3 regions of the Arthrobacter sp. AL05 genome follow, and region 3 is predicted to be linked to each of the others. Evidence: riboswitches for the same ligand, from Rfam matches in the RefSeq annotation. Region 3 holds a riboswitch; each other region holds the start of a gene.
The links. A riboswitch is a leader RNA that binds a small molecule or an ion and turns the genes downstream of it on or off. The one in region 3 is predicted to bind S-adenosylmethionine.
Positions count from the first base shown of each region.

Region 1: linked by a shared signal. The riboswitch ahead of QK287_RS02205 (DUF1737 domain-containing protein) and the one ahead of QK287_RS03575 (homoserine O-acetyltransferase) in region 3 are both predicted to bind S-adenosylmethionine.
Region 2: linked by a shared signal. The riboswitch ahead of QK287_RS13900 (aminotransferase class V-fold PLP-dependent enzyme) and the one ahead of QK287_RS03575 (homoserine O-acetyltransferase) in region 3 are both predicted to bind S-adenosylmethionine.

Region 1 is NZ_JASBRC010000001.1:463,115-470,385, reverse strand. It holds gene QK287_RS02215 (O-succinylhomoserine sulfhydrylase) at 41-1,249, opposite strand; gene QK287_RS02210 (rhodanese-like domain-containing protein) at 1,250-1,660, opposite strand; gene QK287_RS02205 (DUF1737 domain-containing protein) at 1,657-1,977, opposite strand; SAM riboswitch class IV at 1,991-2,105, opposite strand; gene QK287_RS02200 (ATP-grasp domain-containing protein) at 2,649-3,593, shown strand; gene QK287_RS02195 (glycosyltransferase family 2 protein) at 3,595-4,875, shown strand; gene QK287_RS02190 (aminodeoxychorismate lyase) at 4,897-5,859, opposite strand; gene cls (cardiolipin synthase) at 5,995-7,271, shown strand, end outside.
Region 2 is NZ_JASBRC010000011.1:89,211-96,481, reverse strand. It holds gene QK287_RS13925 (CrcB family protein) at 1-330, opposite strand, end outside; gene QK287_RS13920 (CrcB family protein) at 327-785, opposite strand; gene QK287_RS13915 (metal-dependent transcriptional regulator) at 815-1,528, opposite strand; gene QK287_RS13910 (Nramp family divalent metal transporter) at 1,545-2,831, opposite strand; gene QK287_RS13905 (class I SAM-dependent methyltransferase) at 3,002-3,760, opposite strand; gene QK287_RS13900 (aminotransferase class V-fold PLP-dependent enzyme) at 3,894-5,372, opposite strand; SAM riboswitch class IV at 5,407-5,520, opposite strand; gene hisN (histidinol-phosphatase) at 5,627-6,439, opposite strand; gene QK287_RS13890 (ribosome small subunit-dependent GTPase A) at 6,492-7,271, opposite strand, start outside.
Region 3 is NZ_JASBRC010000002.1:292,343-299,613, reverse strand. It holds gene QK287_RS03595 (CoA-acylating methylmalonate-semialdehyde dehydrogenase) at 1-968, opposite strand, end outside; gene mmsB (3-hydroxyisobutyrate dehydrogenase) at 993-1,901, opposite strand; gene QK287_RS03585 (LysR family transcriptional regulator) at 2,078-2,983, shown strand; gene QK287_RS03580 (MFS transporter) at 3,105-4,487, opposite strand; gene QK287_RS03575 (homoserine O-acetyltransferase) at 4,668-5,852, opposite strand; SAM riboswitch class IV at 5,864-5,979, opposite strand; gene QK287_RS03570 (bifunctional o-acetylhomoserine/o-acetylserine sulfhydrylase) at 6,061-7,271, opposite strand, start outside.

The DNA of each region.
Region 1 (7,271 bases), on a different contig from region 3:
GCATCGCCGCTATCTGCCAACTCAAGCACCGCAAACGGCGCTAGCAAGATTTGAGCGCCTGCCCGAGGTCGCGGATCAGGTCCGCAATATCCTCGAGTCCCACCGAGAGGCGCACCACGCCGTCACTGAGCCCGATCGACGCACGGCCCTCCGGCCCCATAGCGCGGTGCGTCGTGGTGGCGGGATGGGTGATCAGCGACTTCGAATCGCCGAGGTTGTTGGAGATATCGATGATCCGCAGCCCGTCCAGCAGCGCGAACGCAGCCTCCTTCGCCGAATGCCCGGCGGACGCGGCGAGCTCGAAGGTCAGCACGGTGCCGCCGGCTTTCATCTGCCGGGCGGCCAGCTGATGCTGCGGGTGGGACTGCAGCAGCGGGTACTTGACCCAGCTGACCGCGGGTTGCTCCTCAAGCCACTCGGCCAGCCGCAGCGCGGAGGCACAGGAGTGGTTCACCCGCAGGGCCATCGTCTCCAGGCCCTTGGTCAGCACCCATGCGTTGAAGGCCGAGAGTGCCGGGCCGGTATGGCGCATCAGCTGCTTGACCGGGCCCTCGATGAAATCCCTGGTGCCCAGGATCGCGCCGCCAAGGACGCGACCCTGGCCGTCGATGTGCTTGGTGCCGGAGTAGACGATCACGTCCGCGCCGAGCTCCCCGCAGCGCTGCAGCAGGGGAGTGGCAAAGACATTATCGACGACGACCGTCGCCCCGGCCGCGTGCGCCATTTCGCTCACTGCCGCGATATCCACGATTTCCTGCATTGGGTTCGAGGGCGACTCGAAGAAGACAGCAGTGGTGGGTTTGGCGAGCGCCTCGCGCCACTGCACCAGGTCCGGGCCGTCAACGAAGACCGTCTCGACGCCCCAGCGGGGCAGGATCTCGTTCAGGATCACAAAGCATGAGCCGAACAGCGATCGGGCCGCCACCACCCTGTCGCCGGCGGCCAACAGGGCACCCAGGGCAGTAAAGACAGCGGACATGCCCGACGCCGTGGCAAAGCAGGCCTCGGTGCCTTCGAGCAGCCGGAGCCGCTCCTGGAACGTCGCCACAGAGGGATTGCCGTAGCGGGAGTAGACGAAACGCTCGTCGTGGCCGGCGAAGGCGCGTTCCGCGGCGGCCGCCGATTCGTAGACGAAGCCGGAGTTCAGGAAGACCGGTTCTGACGTCTCCTGAAATCCGGTGCGGTCGAGTCCGCCGCGGACGGCCTGGGTGTCCGCGCTCCAGTCGGCGGCATCAGGGTTGAATGTCACTTAGTGTCTTCCGAGATTGGTGGGGAGGCCGCGGTTTTTCCAGCCGTTGACAGTGCGTTGGCCCTCGCCGTCGGGTTCGCCCTCAAAGCCCTCAAGGATGTTAAAGGAGGTAAAACCGTCCTCGGTGGCGACGATTGCGGCCGCGACGGAGCGCGCGCCCGAGCGGCACAGGAACAACAATTCGGTGCCGCCGGCTTCGGGGGCCTGTTGTCTCAGTTGCGCCAGAAACTGCGAATTGGGGATGCCGCCGGCGAGGCTCCACTGGATGAAGAGCGGATCATTCTCCGTCGCTTTGGTGTCCGGAATTCCGGCGCTGGCCCATTCACCCTCGGTGCGGACGTCCACCAGGATGGCGCCGTCCCCGAGCTTGGACCAGGCCTCCTGCGGGCTGAGGTCCCCGGCGTAGCTCACGCGTGGCCCCCGCCGTCGAAGTCGAGATCGTCCACGGCGCTGGCGACGGCCGCATCGGCGTTGGCGATCGCCGCCGGCAGCACAAGTGCCTGGGCCACGACGACGTTGCTGCCGTTGAACGTGACAGCCGGGCCGCCGTGCAGAACGTAGCCCTCGGTGAGGGCGGCCGATACACGCTCGCAGAAGGCGCGGTCATCGGCTCCGGTGAACAGACGGTACAGCAGTTTCTGCTCGGCGGCACCGGCGACTGAGGGGGACGGGGCCGGGGCTTTGTTCGCTGCTGTCCGGGGGACAGCAGCGGTGGACGCGTCAGGCATGACGGATCTCCTTCTTTCACGCTTGCAGCTCGAATGGTCGATATGCCGAGTACTCACCTGAGGCACCCCGCCGCGGAAGGGAGGGTTGCCGACCGGCCAGTCAGGGCTTGGCGCCGGTTCTCATTACTCCCAAAGAACGTAACACCTGTGACGCCGGACCGCACGGCGGCGGCCGTCATGTTAAGGAGCGGGGTGGAAACGGAGGTTTGTTCATAAGCCATTCGCCAGCGGTCATGCCAGCGTCCCCATCCACGTACTCGGGGGATTGCACACAGGTACAAACCCCCGGGGCCTCGAATTTGAACCGGGGAGGCTTTCGGGTAGTTCCTACTCGGGACTTTTGGCAGTCGGCGCGACTTTACTGAAGGACCAGCGCCACGGAAGTCGCCAGGCCCTAAAACGCCATCCGAGGATCGCTCAGTTTTGCGGCCGGCTCTGATGATCCAGCCAGTTAGGCCGGTGCGGCGCCGTCGACTGCCGGGCCTTTAACAAGGGAAGGGGACTGCTATGGCCGCGATATATGTTCTACTCATTATTCTCCTGAGCACGGCCTTGGCCGCTGTTATCAGCACACCCGGCCGCCAGGTAACGGAAGGGTTGATTCCGAACCGGCCCTCCGGTGCGGACGCCGGCGGCGATGGCCGGGTCCGGGCTGCCAGGACGGCACAGCGGTGAGGCCGCGCGTATTGGTCACCGGCGCCTGCGGCCCTGCGGGCCAGGCCATCGCGGCCCAACTGAAAGCGCGCGACATTCCTGTCCTCGGGACGGACATCCTCGAGCTGCCGGACGGGGCAGGATTCACGGTGTTCCCCGTCCCGCACGCGACGGACGCGGAACGGGTATCAGCACTTCGGCGACTGGTTAGCCAGGAAGGCATCAATCTTGTCATTCCCACGGTCAGCGAGGAACTGCCGCAGCTCGCCGCGTTCCGGGCGGCGTTCGGAGCGGACGTACGTGTGATGATCGGCGATCCGGGCCCGGTGGCGTTGGCCCATGACAAGCTCTTTACGGCCTGGCAACTACATGCAGCGGGCGTTCCCGTGCCCCGGTTCGGCGTGCCCAGCGACTTCGCCGGTGCGGACGCTGCAATGGCCGCCCTGGGCGGACCGGTCGTCGTCTCACCCCGGGCGTCCCGAGGCGGCCGGGTCGTGACAGTCGTCGATGGCCGCACGGAAATGGACTGGCAGCGACTGCCGGACAGCCGCATCGTCCAGGAATTCATCCCCGGAAACGAGTACCGGCCCATGGTTTTCGGAACACCGGCGCACAACGGTGCCGCGCCATTTGCGGTTGTTGTGGCGAAGGTTGGGCCGGCGGACCGCATCGTTGGCAACGCCGTGACCACTCGCCGGGCCGAGGCGGGCGAAGCGATCGACGTGGGCAACGTGGCGATGGCTGCGGTCCGCGCGCTGGGCCTCACGGGGCCTGTGGAGGTGGACGTTCGTCGACGCGCCGACGGGACACCCGTGGTTCTGGCGGTGAACGCCCGCTTCGGATCGAACAGCGGACTCGCGCCTGAGCTGCTCGATGCGGTGCTGGCGTCCTTTATCCTGCCCTCCTTCAACCCGGCGTCGTTCCGGCACTGCATGGGGCCGTTCGCCGATGCCATGGGTTGAAATGAACGTCACCGCAGCGCTCCCGGCGGCCCAGTTCCCGCTCGTCCTCCTCGGGCTGCCGGTCCTGTTGTTCGGGCTGGTGAAACTGCTCGTTGTGCCGCTTGCCGTCTGGTTCGAACTTCGGAGCGCCCATCGCCGACGCCGCGAAGTCCCCACGATGTTCGATGCGTGGCCCCGTGTGTCGATAATTGTCCCGGCATTCAACGAGGCAGCCGCTATTGAGAACTGCGTCCGATCGATTCAGCGCACCCGCTACGACCGGTACGAGCTGATCCTGGTGGATGACGGTTCAACGGACTGCACCGCCACGATTATGGCGGCTCTCGCTGCCAGGGATCCCCGGATTAAGGTTCTGGCGCAGGCCAACGCCGGCAAGGCGGCGGCCTTGAACTTCGGGATCCGCAACGCCGCCGGCGAGATCCTGATGTTTATCGATGCGGACGTCATTCTTTCCCGGCACACCGTCGGGATGATGCTCCGCGGATTTGACGACGAGCGAACCGGCGCGGTCTGTGGTGATGGCCGGCCGGTGAAGGTCAAAGGGGTCCAGGGCCGGGTGCTAACCTTCACCGGCCACATCGGCGGCGGCCTGGTCCGGCGCGCCCTGGCGGTAGTCGGCTGTATACCCACCGACGTGGGTGCCATCGGCGCCTTCCCGCGCAGTGTGCTCGAACACGTGGGACTGTTCCGGCAGGACACGGTGAGCGAAGACCTGGAACTGGCCTGGCGGGTTCACAAGGCAGGCTACCGGGTGGTATTCGCCCCGAGGGCTGTTGTCCTGGCGGAGTCTCCCTTGACCGTTGGCGGCCTCTGGCGCCGACGGGTCCGCAGGTACCTCGGCCTGTTGCAGACCATGGCCTTGCACAAAGATCTGATCGGCAATCTCCGGTACGGCCCGTTCGGAACGCAGCTGGTGTTCCACGCCATTACCGTGGTGGTCCTTCCTGCGCTTCAGATCCCGTTGCTCCTCGGCGTGGCCGTCCTCCTTGCGGCCGGCTACCGCCCGCCGGCCGGCGTCGACTGGGTGGTCCTGGCCTGGTTGGGCCTGCTTGTGTCTTTGGTCCTGCCGGTGTGCGCGCTGGGCGCCAACCGGGCGTGGAAAGACTTGCGGCATGTATGGGCGCTGCCGCTGATGCCGTTTTATTCGTTGTTTACGAGCCTGGCCGTGATCGCCGCACTGGTCCAGGAAGTCCGGGAGAGGGTACTCCGCCGGAACAATCCCGTCCGAACGGGATCCGGTACCGCCGGCGCCCAGCGGCCACGCGCGCAGCTCAGGGCCTGAAAGCTGCCCCGATCACTGTGCCTACCCGATGGTGGCGTACAGCGTGTTGAGCTCCGCGGTGAGTTGCTTGCGCTGTTCCGGGGTGCCGATTTCCCTGCTGTCGATGTGGTTGACGGGCGCCAGCAGCCGGATGCTCGAGATGAGCCACACGGCGTCGGCGTCGTAGAGGTCGCGGGGCTCAAGCGGTCCGTAGCCCAGCTCCCAGCCGGCGGCCTTCGCCGCGGTAAACAGGGCACCCTGCGAGGTGCCGGGCAGGATCCCGCTGTCGAGCTGCGGGGTTATGAGCCGCCGGAGGGTCCGCACGCCGCCGGCACCGTCGTCGGCGGTTTCCAGATGGGCAAGCAGGACAGTCGACGTCGGGCCCTCCAGGACCTTGCCGTCCGCGGAGGTGAAGATAACGTCGTCGGCACCCTGGGCATGCGCGTAGCGCAGCGCGGCCATGTTGACGGCGTAGGAGAGCGTCTTGGCGCCCATGAGCAGCCAGGGCGCCCGTTCAGCGACTTCACTGTCATAGCCGCGGTCCAGCAGGATGACGTCGATCCCGGTCTCGCGTTGGCGTCGGCCGATGGCGCCGGGGACGGAGGCCTGGACCCAGCAGGTTGGCCCGGCGGCGCCTTCAACGCCCCGGGTCACGAGCAGTTTAACAACGAGTTCGTCGTCCGCTGAGTCTCCGGCGCCGGGTACGTGCTGGCCCCGGTACTCGCTGATGGCCGTCGTGATCGCCCGGCGCCAGCGATCCTCCGCCGGGAGGTCAAGCTCCAGCAACCCGGCGGAACCGGCCAGCCGATTCAGGTGCGCCTGAAGCTTCCGTGGCTGCCCGCCAACGGCCAGCAGCGACTCGAAAACACCGTCGCCGCGGGTGGCCCCCTGGTCCGTCGCCATCAATTGCGGCTTCGTGGCATCGGCCACCCGGCCGCCGTCGAACGCGGAATCCAGGAAGACCAGCACCGGGGCCGGGCCGGGAACACCGGCAGGAGAATTCATGACTTTAGCTTAGCGCCGCGGACCACGGGATAGGATTTGACGGTTGCCCGTTCCGGAAAGGTTCCGCGGGTCTGGAACTTGAGGGGTTCACCTGTGCTGTGGCCATTTTCGCTGGCGGAGACACTCCCGCCCTGGATGCTGCTGATCCTGTCCGTCGTGGACCTGGGGATCCGGGTGCTGGCACTGGGCATCATCCCCGGAAACCGACGTCCCACCACGGCCATGGCCTGGCTCCTGATCATCTTTTTTGTCCCCGCACTGGGCTTGGTCCTGTTCCTGCTTTTTGGCAACTTCAGGCTGTCCCGCAGGCGCCGTGCGCAGCAGGACGCCGTGAATACCCGGGTACGGGCCGGCACCGCCGATCTGGCGATGCAGGAAAGCCGGTACAGCGGCCCGGAATGGGTGGCCTCCGCAGCGGAGCTGAACCAAACCCTCGGTTCACTGCCGATGGTGGACGGCAACCAGGTGGAGCTCCTGCCCGGCTACCCGGACTCGATCAAGGCGATGGCAGCGGCCGTCCGTCAAGCAGAGTCATTTGTCAACGCCGAGTTCTATATCCTGAGCTCCGACCACGTCACCGACGATCTGCTGACCGCGATGGAAGAGGCCGCCGAGCGCGGCGTCGAAGTCCGGCTTCTGTTTGACCACCTCGGCACCCTGCGCATCCAGGGTTACAGCAAGCTGATCGCCCGGCTCAAGGCCAGCAAAATCCGTTGGCGGCCGATGTTGCCGCTGCGGCCCGTGCACGGTCAATGGCGCCGGCCGGACCTGCGCAACCACCGCAAGATTATGGTGATCGACGGCGAGCTTGCCTTCACCGGGTCGCAGAACCTGATCGAGCCCTCCTACAACAACCCCAGGCACCGCAAAGTCGGCCGCGAATGGGTCGAACTGATGGCGAGCCTGCGCGGGCCGATTGTCACCACCCTCAACGTCGTCTTCGCCACGGACTGGCTCAGTGAAACGGACGAGTCCCTCGAGGATCAGCTCGCGCACCGGCCCGAAACACACGCAGGCGACGTGACGGCGCAGGTGGTTCCCAGCGGCCCCGGCTTCATCACGGAAAACAACCTGCGGCTTTTCACCACATTGATTTACTCCGCCCAGCACAATATTTCGATCTGCAGCCCCTATTTCGTCCCGGACGATTCACTGCTGTACGCCGTGACGACGGCAGCTCAGCGCGGCGTGGAGGTCGAGCTGTTCGTCTCGGAAAAGGGCGACCAGTTCCTCGTCCACCACGCCCAGCAGTCCTACTATGAGGCGCTCCTCGAAGCCGGAGTGCGCATCTACCTGTACAAGGCGCCGTTTGTGCTGCACGCCAAGCACTTCACCATCGATGACGAGGTCGCCGTGCTGGGCTCCAGCAACATGGACATGCGCTCCTTCTCGCTGAACCTCGAGGTTTCAGT
Region 2 (7,271 bases), on a different contig from region 3:
GATTAGGTTGGCGGCGACGTTGAGGGTGGCGGCGCGGTAGCGGCTTTCGCTCGCAAGCCGGACAGTGGCGGTGGTCCAGGAGCTGAATGTCGTGAGGCCGCCGGCGAGTCCCGTCGCGAGGCCGGACTGCCACTCGGGCCCCAGTCCCCAGTGTGCCGTGCCGCCGATGGCCGCGCCGATGATAAAGGAACCCGTCACGTTGACGGCGAGGGTGGTCCAGGGCCAGTGGGAATGACGGGCCGGGAAGGAGTTAGCAAACCAGGAGTCGACGGCGAAGCGCAGCAGGGCGCCGGCAACACCGAAGGCTCCGACGAGCAGTGCCGTGATCATGATGCCCGGCCGGTCAGATCAGCCATTGCCTTTCCGGTCTTCCACCCCGCGGCCGCCGCACCGAGCCCCAGGACGAGTGAGAGTCCCAGATAAACCAGCGAGCTGGTTTGGAAACCGGCCCTGAACTGCTGGTCCAGGGCGAACACCACCGCCGAAAACGTAGTGAAGGACCCCAGCAACCCGGGTCCGAGTCCGGCACGCAGCCAGAACGCCGTCTTCGGCCGCGCGATCCAGACGGTGGTGAGGGCCGCGAGCACAAAACTGCCGAGGACGTTGATCGCCAAGGTGGTCCAAGGGATTGTCCCGGCGGATTCCGGGAACACCAGGCCAGCCCCGTAGCGCAGCTCCGTTCCGATCAGGCCGCCGACGGCGACGGCCGTCCATGCATGCCAGCCCGGCGACCGGTCATGCGCCGCACCCGCCGTCCGGGGGAGCGACTTTGCCGTGTGTTTCATACCCCGGCTCCGGTCAACTCGGCCCGCACTCAGGACCGCCCGAGGCTGCAGCCGGGATGGGCAACGTCACTGTGGACCCAGAGGGCGGAGGCGACTTCCTCGGCCAGATCCACTTCCTGCCCGGCCGCGCCCGAGCCGATGCGAACTACCAGGGCGCCGCCGAAAGGCTTGCGCCCCAGCACCTCGACGTCGTCGTCAAGGTCGATTTCTTCCGCGGAAAGGTAGCGCAGGAGCTCGGGGTTTTCGTCACTGATCCGGGTAATCCGGCCGGTGTGCCCATCGTCGAGCTCGCTCATCCGGTGCGCCACCGGGATCAGGACGGAGCCGTCGGCGGCAGGAATCGGATCCCCATGCGGATCACGCCGCGGGTTCCCGAGCTTGGCTGCCATCCGCTCAATGAAGGTGTCCGAGACGGCGTGTTCGAGCAGCTCGGCCTCGTTGTGAACCTCGTCCCAGCGGTAGCCGAGTTCCCGGACCAGGAATGTTTCGATGAGCCGGTGCCGTCTGACCATGGACAACGCCAGCCGGACACCGTCGGCGGTGAGGGTGATCGCGCTGTACGGCTGGTGGTCCACGAGTCCCTGGTCCTTGAGCTTACGGACCATTTCGGAGACCGAGGAGTTGGCGACGCCGAGGCGTTGTGCCAGCTGGGTGGAGGTGATCGGCTTGTCCTGCCACTCCGTAAAGGAATAGATGACCTTGACATAGTCCTCGATCGAGGAAGAGGGCAGGCTGGTCTTCACAGCATCCAGCCTACCGTTAGCCCGCGCTGGCGAAGGTCAGCCACAGCAGTGCGAGGTTAAGCGCGACCACCAGGATGACGCTGACGACAGCTGCGATCCGAAGCGCCATTCCATCGGCGAACCGGCCCATCAGCGACTTGTTACTGGTCAGGACAACCAGCGGGATCAGCACAAAAGGGATTCCGAAGCTCAGGACAACCTGGCTCAGGACCAGTCCCCAGGTAGGATCGAAACCCACGCTCAGCAGCACCACCGCCGGTACCAGGGTGATGATGCGCCGCAGCATCAGGGGGACCCGGATCTTGAGCAGCCCCTCCATAATTGAGCCGCCGGCGTAGCAGCCAACGGACGTGGAAGCCAGTCCGGAGGCGAGCAGCCCGACGGCGAAGATGACGCCGATGACGGGTCCGAGGCTGCTGGTGATGGCGGCATGGGCTCCTTCGATGGTGTCTGTTCCGTCCGCACCGCCCAGGGTCGATGCGGCCAGCAGCAGCATCCCGATGTTCACAAGACCGGCGAAGGCCAGGGCGACGACCACGTCCCAGCGGGTCGCCTTGACCAGCCGGGCGAGGGCCGGGGCGGGAACATGGACGTGCGGGTCCGGACGATGTCGGTCCCTGGACAGTGCAGAGTGGACGTAGATGGCGTGCGGCATCACCGTGGCGCCGAGCATGCTCGCGGCCAGCAGCACAGTCTCGGGACCCCGGAAGCCCGGGATCAGCCCGGCTGCCACACCGGCAGGATCAGGCGGGCTAACAAAAAGGCCGGCCAGGAACCCGATGGTGATGATGCCGAGCAGGAAGATAATGATGAACTCAAATGGCCGCTGCTTGTTCCGGGCCTGCACGGCGAGGAGTCCCATGGAGACGGCGCCGACGATTACGGCGCCAAGGGGCAAAGGCAGTCCAAAGAGCAGGAAGAGCGCGATTGCCCCGCCCACCACCTCGGCAAGGTCCGTGGCAGCAGCCACGATCTCGGCCTGCACCCAAAACGCCCGGCGCCAGAACGGCTTCAACCGCTCACCAAGAATCTCCGGCAGGCTTTTACCGGTGACAAGCCCGAGTTTGGCGGACTGGTATTGCACAAGCACGGCCATGATGTTGGCTGCCACCAGGACCCAGACGAGCAAGTAGCCGTATTGCGCTCCGGCGGTGAGGTTGGCCGCCACGTTGCCGGGGTCCACGTAGGCGATCGCGGCAACAAATGCCGGCCCCAGCAGGCCGATCATGGCCCGGCGCCCGGCCGGTTTCGGCCGGGCGGCCGTCGCCGGTCCCGCGCCGTCGTGTCCTGTTACGTCCAGCACTGGGCTCCCCTGCTAGGTGCGTCGCCGTCGACGCGGGCGGCAACGGCGGGTGGATGCCTGCGCCGAAGTTTGCGAACGCCTATAAATAATTATTAGGCATACCGAAACCCTAAGCCACGGTGGCGGTCCGCGGCAACGTCGACGGGATCAAAAGGACCTTTTCGCCGGTGTCAGGACCGCACGGCCCGCCAGCTCTGTGTCAGGTAGGGGAGCGGGATCACTTCATCGCCCTGATGGCCCAGGTGCTCGTGCAGATACCAGTCGAGGTTGCCAAGCACCTTGGTGCGGGTGGCCTGGCCGGCCGCCAGGTAGTAGCTGCGGGACTTCGCCAGCGCCAGGATGTCTGCGCCGCGCACCGGATCTTCCCACCGGGTGAGATGGCTCTCCAGTCCCGTAAATTCAGGTCCCAGCGGCGGTGTGAAGTGCGGTTTGTGCACGTCTCCGGCATGCATAATGCGCGAGAGCCGGTGCACCCAGGGAACAGACGTGTCCAGCTGGTTCCAGATCAGCCCCAGGACACCGTGCGGGCGGAGGATCCTGGCGATTTCCGTGCTGGCCAGGAGCGGATCGCACCAGTGCCAGGCCTGGGCGACTGTCACCACGTCGAAAGCACTGTCGGGCAGCCCCGTCCGCTCCGCGGTACCCTCGACGGCGGTGACCCCGGGAAGTGCCCGGCGCAGCTGTTCCAGCATGTCCGCGGAGGGGTCCACTGCCGCCGTGCGCAGGCCGCGCCCGACCAGCAGCGCCGTGAATTTCCCGGTTCCGGCGCCGAGGTCCGCGGCATCCGCTGCGCCGCCGGGGATCAGCCAGTCAGCGGATTCCTCGGGATACCCGGGCCGGACGCGGTCGTAGTGTTCCCCGCCGTCCTGAAAGCTGTGCCCCAGCTCCTGGCGCCGCCCCTGGGGCAGCTTGGGTCCGCCGCGTGCCACGTTTGATCTCCTTCGGCAGGTCCGGGTACGTACCTTGTGAATTTACCGCACCGTGCAGGGGCCGCGTTTGCAGGGGCCGCGTTTGCAGGGGCCGCGTCTGCCGCCGGAGCCCGCGGCGCCGCACCGGCGGCCGTTAGTCCAGCGTGCAGGGCGCCGCCCCGGCCGTGCCGGGGGTGTTGGGGGCCCAGTGCGGGTAGCTGCGGGTGTCGTTGGACGGTACCCAGCGGCCTGCGTCCACCACGTAGTCCCAGCCGAGGCCGTTCCCGAGCAGCTCCCGGACTCCGGTGAGCAGCCGCTGGGCGTCATCAAGCCTGGAGCCCAAACCGAAGCTTGCCCGCAGCGACCCCGAGGGCAGGCCAAGCCGCCGGAGCAGCGGATGCGCGCAAAACCTGCCGTCGCGCAGCCCCATACCGTGCTCGGCGGACAGGTAGGCTGCCACCAGGCCCGCGTCGTAGCCTTCCACCGAGAAGTTGACGACGCCGATGGTGCCGGCGCCGGGAGGGGTTTGTGACCCGGTGCCCGCCCCCGGCCCTGCAGCCGCGTCGAAGGTACCGCTGTCGGAGAAGATCTGGTGGACCGTCACACCGTCGATCCGGGCGAGGCCTTCCACCAGGAAGGACCGGATGGCGTTCTCGTGCGCGTGCCACTGGTCCGCGTCCAGCCCGGCGATGATTTGCGCGGCCCGGGCCAGGGTGGCGGCGCCGAGCACGTTCGGGGATCCGCCCTCATGCCGGGCGGGTCCCGTGGTCCAGCTGACAGCATCGATCCGGGCGTCCTGGACGGCCCCGCCGCCCGCGAGGTGCGGGATGCCGGCGTCGAGCCAGTCGGGACGCCCGATCAGGACGCCGGCACCGAAGGGTGCGTAGAGCTTGTGCCCCGAGAAGGCGATGTAGTCGAGGTCGTCCGTGGAGACGTTGATCCGCCGGTGCGGGGCCAACTGGGCGGCGTCGACGACGATCCGGGCGCCGTAGTCGTGCGCCAGCGCTGCCAGGTCGCGGATTGGCAGGATCTCGCCGGTGACGTTGGAGGCCCCGGTCACGGCAAGCAGGCTGACGCCGCCGTGGGCGAGTTCCTGGCGGAGCAGCTCCAGGGTGGCCGCGAGGGTGGGGGCGGCAATGACGCTGCGGTGGGGTACCCGCTGCCAGGGCAGGAGGTTGGCATGGTGTTCAATGTCGAGGTAGAGCACCTCGCCGGTATGCTCGCCGTCGACGACCGGCAGGCAGCCGGCCAGCAGGTTCAGCGAATCGGTGGTGTTCCTGGTGAAGATCACCGCATCGTCCGGCCGGCCGCCAACGAAGTCGCGGACAATCCCGCGGGCGTTCTCGTAGACCGAGGTGCTGATCTGGGAGGCATAGCCGGCGCCGCGGTGGACGCTGGCGTAGAACGGCAGGATCTCGTTGAGGTAGGCCGAGACCACGGACAGCGCCGGAGCCGAGGCACCGTAGTCCAGGTTGGCGTAGCGGACATGTCCGCCCTGGATGAGAGGCGCCTGGATCTCGGCGCCGGTCACCGCGGCCAGCGGCCGGCGGGCAACGGCGAACCGCGGATCGGGATGTGCCGGACCGGTCTTGGCCTGAACCTCGGCGCCGGCAGGAATGGTGGCAGTCGTCATGGGGCCTCGCTCGAAAAGGACCCCACGCACCGGGGATCCGCGCTTGCCGGGTCCGTTCCGGACCGGCCAGGTCGTCACCCGGGGCACCCCGCCGCGAATGGAGGGTTGCCGGCCAGCAAACCGGGGTTTAGCGCTGGCACTCGTGACCTGGTTCGAGCCTAGGCCATGCCGGCTTCCGTGGAAAAGGCAGGGCAGGATTGTGAAGTCCTTTGTGACGGGCCGGTACCGAAGCTGCCGAACGGCGCCGGACGCGCTTACAGCAGGTCGTCCAGCCCGGGGTTCAGACGCTTGAGGACTTCGGAGTGCAGAATGGAGTTGGTCGCGAGGGCGTTGCCGCCGAAGGGACCGTCTTCTCCTTCGAGGGAGGTAAAGCGGCCGCCGGCCTCGGTGACGATCGGAACCAGCGCGGCCATGTCGTAGAGGTTGAGTTCGGGTTCGCAGGCGATATCAACGGCACCTTCCGCCACCAGGCAGTAGGACCAGAAGTCGCCGTAGGCGCGGGTCCGCCACACCTCTTCGGTGAGCCCCAGGAACTCGTCAAGGTTGCCGCGCTGCTTCCAACCTCCCAGGCTGGAATATGACAGCGAGGCATCCGGCAGGCTCGCGACGTTGGAGACCTTCAGCCGGGTTGCGGCCGCCAGTGAACGGCCCATGTACGCACCGGCGCCTTTTGCCGCCCACCAGCGCTTTCCCAGCGCCGGGGCACTGACAACGCCGACCACCGGCTCGCCCTCATCGACGAGGGCGATCAGCGTCGCCCAGACCGGGACGCCGCGGACGAAGTTTTTGGTCCCGTCAATCGGGTCGATGATCCAGCGGCGGGAGCCGTGGCCGGAACTGCCGAACTCCTCCCCGAGCACGGCGTCGCGGGGCCGGGACCGCGACAGCTGGCCACGGATGGCCTCCTCGGCGGATTTATCGGCGTCAGTGACCGGCGTCAGGTCCGGCTTCGTCTCGATCCGAAGGTCGAGCGCCTTGAAGCGGCTCATGGTCTGGGCATCTACGGAATCTGCCAGGACATGGGCAAGGCGCAGGTCGTCGTTGTAGCTCGAAGCGGGTTGACTCATGCTTCCAAACTACCGTCAAAGCGGGCAGGGAAGCGGTAGGCGCCGCGGCCTGCTAGGAGACGGTGCCCAGTTCCTTAACGTCCTGGGCTTCCAACCGCGGGTCTGTCCCGAGCAAACGGCGCAGTGAGGCGAGCCTGGCCGGACCGGATTCTCCTGCCTGGCCGGAGGCCACCCAGGCGTCCACGCCGCAGTTGACGGCGCTGGAATCGTGCTTGCAGCCCCGTTCGCAGTCGTCGGTGCCGGGCTCGAGGTCGGGGAAGGACCGTAGGATCCGGTCCGGGTCCACATGCGCGAGCCCGAAGGAGCGGATGCCCGGGGTGTCGATGATCCAGCTCCCCGCCGGCGCATCGTTGACTTTGAGGGCCAGCGCGGAGGATGAGGTGTGGCGGCCGCGCCCGGTCACGGCGTTGACACCGCCGGTGGCGCGTTCGGCGCCGGTGAGGGCGTTAACCATGGTGGACTTGCCGACGCCGGAATGGCCCAGCATCACGGTGACCTTCCCGTCGAGGTAGGCGCGCAGCTGTGCGACGGCGTCCTTGTCCAGCCGGGCGGAGAGCCCGTCATCGGAGCGGGCATCGATGCCCGAGGCGGCGGAGTCCGCCGTCTTGGAAATAATCACCGGGAAAGCAAGGTGCTGGTAGTTGGCGAGGAGCTCGGCAGGATCCTTGACGTCGGCTTTGGTGACAAGCAGCAGCGGATCGATCCCGGCGTCGTACGCGGCCACCAGGGCGCGGTCGATAAATCCGGTCCGCGGCTCGGGATTGGCGGCCGCCACCACGATCACCAACTGGTCGGCGTTGGCGACGACGGCCCGCTCGATCGGGTCCGTGTC
Region 3 (7,271 bases):
ATCAGCGGGCCCATCTGCGAGGCGGGGTCGGTACCGGGCCCGATCTTGAGCGTGGCCATTCGGGTGCTGATCGCCGCTACGAGTTCGTCGGCAATGTTCCCGACGGCGACCAGGACGCTGACGGCCATACAACGTTCCCCGGCGGAACCGTAGGCGGCCGAGACGGCGGCGTCGGCGGCCATTGCCAGGTCCGCGTCGGGGAGGACCACCATGTGGTTCTTGGCGCCGCCCAGGGCCTGCACACGCTTGCCGTGGTCGGCGGCACGCCTGTAGATGGACTGGGCGATCGGCGTCGAACCGACAAAGCTGATGGCCTTGACGTCCGGGTGTTCGAGCAGGACGTCGACGGCTTCCTTGTCGCCGTGCACAACGTTCAACACACCGGCGGGCAGGCCGGCCTCGGCGAAGACCTGGGCGATGAAGACCGCGGATGACGGATCCTTTTCGCTGGGCTTAAGCAGCACAGTGTTTCCGCAGGCCAGGGCGCTGCCGATCATCCACAGCGGCACCATGGCCGGGAAGTTGAACGGCGTGATGCAGGCGACGACGCCGACCGGCTGGCGCACCGAGTGAACGTCGACGCCGCCGGCGACCTGTTCGGAACGTTCGCCCTTGAGCGCGTGGGAGAGCCCGGTGGCGAATTCGATGTTCTCCAGGCCGCGGGTGATTTCGCCCTCGGCATCGGAGAGGACCTTGCCGTGTTCACTGGTCAGCAGGGCAGCCAGTTCAGGCCGGCGGGCCAACAGCAGTTCGCGGACCTTAAAGAAGATGGTGGTGCGCTTGGCGAGGCTTGTGGCGCGCCAGCCCGGCAGCGCGGCGCGGGCGGCTTCAACGGCTTCCTGGACGCGGCCGGCAGAGGCCAGGGCGACCTCCTTTTCCTGCTCGCCGGTGGCCGGGTTAAAGACGGGGCCGTAGCGCTCGGCATCGGAGATCAGGGCGCCGTTGATGAAGTGCGGAATGCGTTCCATGGGGAGGATCTCTTTCTAAAAGGTTTAGGGCTGCTTGGCGGACTCGAACGAGCCATCAACCAGCTTGACGATTGCGGAGCAGTCCGTGCCGGACTGGCCGCCGTCGATGAGCCGCTGGAAAAGCTGCTGGACGTGCTCGCCGATCTCCAGCGGCGTGCCGGTGTCGCGGGCAGCGCTGATGGCCAGGCCGATGTCCTTGTTGGCGAGCTCGGCGGTGAACGTCGGCGCAAAGTCGTTGTTCGAGGCGGCGGTGGGCACAACGCCGGCCACCGGGTACCAGGTCCGCAGCGCCCAGCTGTCGCCGGAGGAGACGGAGGCGATGTCCCAGAAGACCTGCTTGTCCAGGCCCAGACGGTCCGCGAGCACCGCGCCCTCGGCCGTGGAGGCGAGGTTGATAAAGAGCATCAGGTTGTTGCAGATTTTGGCGGCCTGGCCGGTGGTGGCGCCGCCGGTGGGGATGATGTTCGCCGCCATCGGCTTGATGTATTCGGTGGCGTCGGCCACCGCGCCGGCCTCCCCGCCGATCATAAACGTCAACGTGGCGGCCTTCGCGCCGCTCATGCCGCCGGAGACGGGCGCGTCGACAAAGCGGAAGCCAGCCGCAGCGGCGGCGTCGTGCAGGGCCTGGGCCGAGGCGATGTCGATCGTGGAGGAGTCCACCAGCAGGGTCTTGGTGTCGGCGTGGGCCAGCACGCCGTCTTCGCCCAGGTACACGGCGCGGGCATGTTCGCCCTTGGGAAGCATGGTGAACACAACGTCGGCGCCGTCAACCGCCTCGGCGACGGTTCCGGCGGGCTTGACACCGCCTGCGGCGGCGGTGGCAACGGCCTCAGGGTTGAGGTCGAAACCGCGGACGTTGTGGCCGGCCGCGGCGAGGTTCACGGACATGGACCCGCCCATGTTCCCCAGTCCGATCCAGGCGATAACTGCCATGGCATAAGCTCCTTTGCTTTGGGTCATCCCGTGCGCGCCGTCAAACGCAGCGCCCGGGTTCCGGCAGTGGCCGGATGCTCAGTGTTAAGCATCACACCCCTGCTACAGTGCAATCAAGGGAAAAAACCACAGATGCTATGTGCACGGATGCACATGCTTAGTTGCGAGGGAGACCCATGGATGTGCGGCGGCTGCCGAGCCCGGACGATCTGCTGATCCTGCTGACGGTGGCCCGGCTGGGCCGGTTCAACGCGGTGGCAGAGACCCTCGGCACAACCCACACAACCATCTCCCGCCGCATCCTGGCGCTGGACAAACAGCTGGGCGGGCGCACCCTGGAGCGGAGTCCGCACGGCTGGGAACTGACGGACCTTGGCAACGAGGCCGTGGCCGCCGCCGAAGCGATCGAGGGCACCCTCGGTGCGCTCACAAACCGCATCGCGCAGTCCGAAGACGTACTCTCGGGCCTGGTCCGGGTCAGCACACCCGACGGCTTCGGGGCAGAATTCGTTGCACCGGCGCTTGTCCGGATGCAACGTCAGCATCCGCTGCTGAACGTTGAAATGCTCAGCGCCACGCGCAAGGTCAGCCGGAACCGCTCCGGCGTGGACCTGGAGGTGGTGGTCGGCAACCTCGACGTCAGCAATGCGCAGCCCATTTTCCTGGCCAACTACTTTCTCCGGCTGTACGCCAGCCCGCAGTACGCCCGGGACCGCGGACTTCCGGTGACGCTCGACGACGTCCGGCAGCATGGTTTTGTGTCCTACGTCGAATCGGCGCTGCAGGTCGCCGAACTTGGCCACCGTTCCACCCAGCTTCCCGTCCCGCGGTCCAGCTTCCAGGCCACCAGCATCTTTGCCCAGCTGGAGGCGGTCCGCCGGGGTGCGGGCATCGGGCTGTTGCCGAACTTCCTGGCGGTCGGCGACCCCGGCTTTGTGCCGGTCCTGCCGGCGGACTTCCAGCGCCAACTTCCGATCTGGGCGGTGGCCCGCGCGGAATCGTTGCGCTCCGCGCCGGTGCAGGCCGTCCTGGCGGCCGTCCGGACCGAGATCTCCGAGCGCCAGGATGTCCTGCTGGGCTGAGCCCGGCGGCCAACAACAACGGCCCTTGTCCCCGCACCGCGGGGACAAGGGCCATTGTTGTTGCTGCTATTTCGTTGCAGGTATTTTGTTGCAGGTACTTCTTGCAGTTACTTCCTGCCTGTTAGTTCTTGCCCGCGGCGAGGAGGTCGGCGGTGCCCCGGGCGTCGGCGGCGTCGACGTCGTGGAGCGAGATGCCGCGGGTTTCCTTGAGGAAGTACACCGCCACCATCGTGACCAGGCAGGCACCGAGCAGGTAGATGGCCACCGGGGTGGAGGACTTGAACGTGCTCAGCAGCGAGGCGGCGATGATCGGAGCCATCGATCCGGCCACGATCGAGGTGACCTGGTAGCCGAGCGAGACACCCGAGTAGCGCATCCGGGTCGGGAACATCTCGGCCATAATTGCCGGCTGGCCGGCATACATCAGTGCGTGGAAGAGCAAGCCGATGGTGATGGCAGCAAGGATGATGATGTCGTTTTTGGTGTCCATCATCGGGAAGGCGAAGAAGCCCCAGGTGCCGCCCAGGACGGCGCCGGCCATGTAGACCGGTTTGCGGCCGAGGCGGTCCGACAGGCGGCCGACCATCGGAACCACGGCGAAGTGGACAGCGTGTGCGACGAGCAGCAGCAGCAGGATCCGTGAGGTGTCAGTCTGGACAACCACCTTCAGGTACGTGATCGAGAAGGTGACGACCAGGTAGTAGAGGATATTCTCCGCGAAGCGCAGGCCCATGGCGGTGAACACACCGCGCGGGTACCGGCGGAAGACTTCGCCCACGCCGTAGCCCTTCTTCTCGACGGTGACTTCCTTCTGGGCCTCCAGGAAGATGGGGGCGTCGGTGACCTTGGTCCGGATGTAGTAGCCGATCAGCACAATCACCGCGGAGAGCCAGAAGGCCACGCGCCAGCCCCAGCTGAGGAAGTCCGCGGAGGACAGCGTCGAGGAGAGGATGAACAGCACCGCAGTGGCCAGCAGGTTGCCCAGCGGAACTGCGGACTGCGGCCAGCTGGCCCAGAAGCCGCGGGATTTGTTCGGGCTGTGCTCCGCGACGAGGAGGACTGCGCCGCCCCATTCACCGCCGACGGCGAAGCCCTGGGCGAACCGCAGGAACACCAGGAGGGCCGGAGCCCAGTAGCCGATCTGCTGGAAGGTCGGCAGGCAGCCCATCAGGAAGGTGGCAACTCCGACCAGGATGATGCTGAGCTGGAGCAGCTGCTTGCGGCCGAACTTGTCGCCGAAGTGCCCAAACACGATGCCGCCGATGGGGCGGGCAACGAAGCCAACTGCATAGGTGAGGAAAGCCGCGATGATACCGTCCAGCTCCGAGCCGGAGTTGGGGAAGAAGGTCTTGCCGAAGACGAGGGTCGCCGCGGAGGCGTAGAGGAAAAACTCGTACCACTCGACGACAGTGCCGGCCATGGAGGCCGCGACTACTTTTTTGAGGCCGGACGTCTTGACGTCGGGCTCTTCTGCGCGCCGTGCGGCCGCGTTTTCCGTGCTCATTTCGACTCCTTTGGCATCGTCTTCGACGCCTCGTGGACCATTGGGAGGAGAGCGCCTGTGAGGTGAGACACGCGGCGCCATTCCCCACGAGTATGTCCGGTTCCGGCCCGGGCCTCAACGGCCATTAGTGCAGAGCGCATCTGCAAAAGTGCACACCCGCGGCGGCTTTTGGCTGCTGGACTACCCGAAGAAGTGCTGTCGGAGCTGGGTGTTGAGCTGCCCAATCTCAGTCAGGAAGCCGTCGTGGCCGATGGGCGCCTCGATGGTGTGCACCGCAACGTTGCCCGGCAGGGCAGCCGCGAGCGCCCGGGACTGGTCCGGGAAGTACAACCGGTCCGAGTCGACGGCCGCCACAAGGAAAGCCGCCGTCGCAGGGGCGAGCGCCTCCGTCAGCGCGCCGCGGCCCCGGCAGACGTCATGGCTCATCAGCGCCTCGGTGATGGCGATGTAGCTGTTCGCATCGAAGCGGCGGACCAGCTTGTTGCCCTGGTGGTCCAGGTAGCTCTCCACCTGGTAACGCCCGCGCCCGGCGAGTGACCCGGCACGCAGCGGAGCCTCGGAGTCCTGGGCGTTCCGGCCGAACCGTCCATCCAGCTCTGCGGCCGAACGGTAGGTGATATGCGCTATCCGCCGGGCCAGGGCCAGTCCCGCCTCCGGCCCGGGACCGCCGTAGTAATCCCCGCCGTTGAAGTTGGGGTCCTGCCGGATGGCGAGTGTTTGCGCCTGGGCGAAGGCAATCTGCTCGGCGGTGCTGCTGGCTCCGATTGAAATAACCCCGCAGCGCCGGACCCGGTCCGGGTAGCTGACGGCCCATTCGAGGGCACGCGCCCCGCCCAGGGAACCGCCGAGCACGGCGTACCAGCTCCGGATTCCCAGCGCGTCCGCGAGCCGGGCCTCGGCGTCGGTGGTATCGCGCAGCGTGACCAGCGGGAACCGTGAGCCCCAGGGCTTCCCGTCGGGTGCCGTCGACGAGGGTCCGGTGGAGCCGTAGCAGCCGCCCAGGATATTGATCGAAACGACAAAGTACTTCCCCGTGTCCACCGGGGCGCCCGGGCCCGCGAGCTGCTCCCACCAGCCCGGCTCCGCACTGGCGCCGCGCGTGACGTGGGTGTCCCCCGTCAACGCGTGCTCGATCAGCACGGCATTGGAGCGTTCGGCGTTGAGGGTCCCCCATGTTTCGTAGCCGAGGGTGGCGTCCGGCAGCCGGGCGCCGGATTCGAGAACCAGGTCACCGATCCGGAGGTACCGGACGGTTCCGTCCGGTACAGCCGCGCCGTCCGCGGCGACGCTGCCGCCGGGGTCCGGGGCATGGGAATGGGAGGTCTTGCTTGCGGATTCACCCTGGCGGGTGGCGGCAATCGTCATGTGAGGACCTAACTTCGCGCTTGCCCGCCGGCAGCTCACCGGCAGGCCAGGTCTTCACCCGGGGCACCCCGCCGCAAATGGAGGGTTGCCGGCCAGCAAGCCGGGGCTGTCGCTGGCACTCATGACCTCCCCTGAGTGTACGAAATGCGGCCGCCCGGTGGCGAAGAATGTGACGCCCGTGTGACTTCCCCCCCCGGGGAACGGTTGGTCAGACGGTCTTGGCGGCGCGGAAACCGGCATCCAGGTCGGCGAGGATGTCGTCGATGTGCTCCAGGCCGACGGAGAGCCGCACCAGGCCGGGGTTCACCCCGGCAACGACCTGCTGCTCCGGCGAGAGTTGGCTGTGTGTCGTCGACGCCGGGTGAATGACCAGCGAGCGCACATCGCCGATATTGGCGACGTGCGAGTGCAATTCAAGGGCGTCCACAAAGCTCTTGCCGGCCTCGCCTCCGCCGGCGATGTTAAAGGAGACAACGGCGCCGGTCCCCTTCGGTCCGTACTTGCGGCCGCGCTCGAACCAAGGGCTGGACGGCAGGCCGGCATAGGCGACGGATTCGACGTCGTCCCTGGCCTCCAGCCATTCGGCGACCCGGCCGGCGTTGGCAACGTGCCGCTCCATCCGCAGGCTAAGGGTCTCGATGCCTTGGGCGATAAGGAAGGCGTTGAACGGGGACACCGCAGAGCCCAGGTCGCGCAACAACTGCACGCGCGCCTTGAGGATATAGGAGAGGTTCGCGCCGAGGGCACCGTCCACGCCGAGGTCCCGGGCGTAGACCAGCCCGTTGTAGCTGGGATCCGGGGTGTTGAAGCCGGGGAACCGTTCCGGGTCCTTGCCGAAGTCGAAATTGCCCGAGTCCACTATCACGCCCGCGATCGCCGTTCCATGGCCGCCGAGGTACTTGGTGGCCGAATGCACCACAATGTCCGCACCCCACTCGATCGGCCGGATAAGGTACGGCGTGGAGAGGGTGTTGTCTACGATCAGCGGGACACCGGCCGCGTGGGCCACCTGGGAGATGCCCTCAAGATCCAGCACGTCCTGGCGCGGGTTGGAGACCACTTCGCCAAAAAAGAGCTTGGTATTGGGCTGCACGGCGTCACGCCACTGTGCCAGGTTGTCCGGGTCCGCCACGAAGGTCACGGAAATGCCAAACTTCTTCAGTGTGTGCGCCAGCAGGTTGTAAGTACCGCCGTAAAGGCTGGGACTTGCCACCACGTGGTCTCCGGCTTCGGCGACATTCAGGATGGCCAGGGTCTCCGCCGCCTGTCCGGAGCTCAGCAGCAGAGCCGCGAGTCCGCCTTCCAGGCTGGCAACCCGCTGCTCCACGGCATCCTGGGTGGGGTTGCCGATCCTGGTGTAAATGGGGGCCAGCTCCGCCAGGGCAAAGCGGTTCGCGGCACTCTCGGCGCTGGGGAACA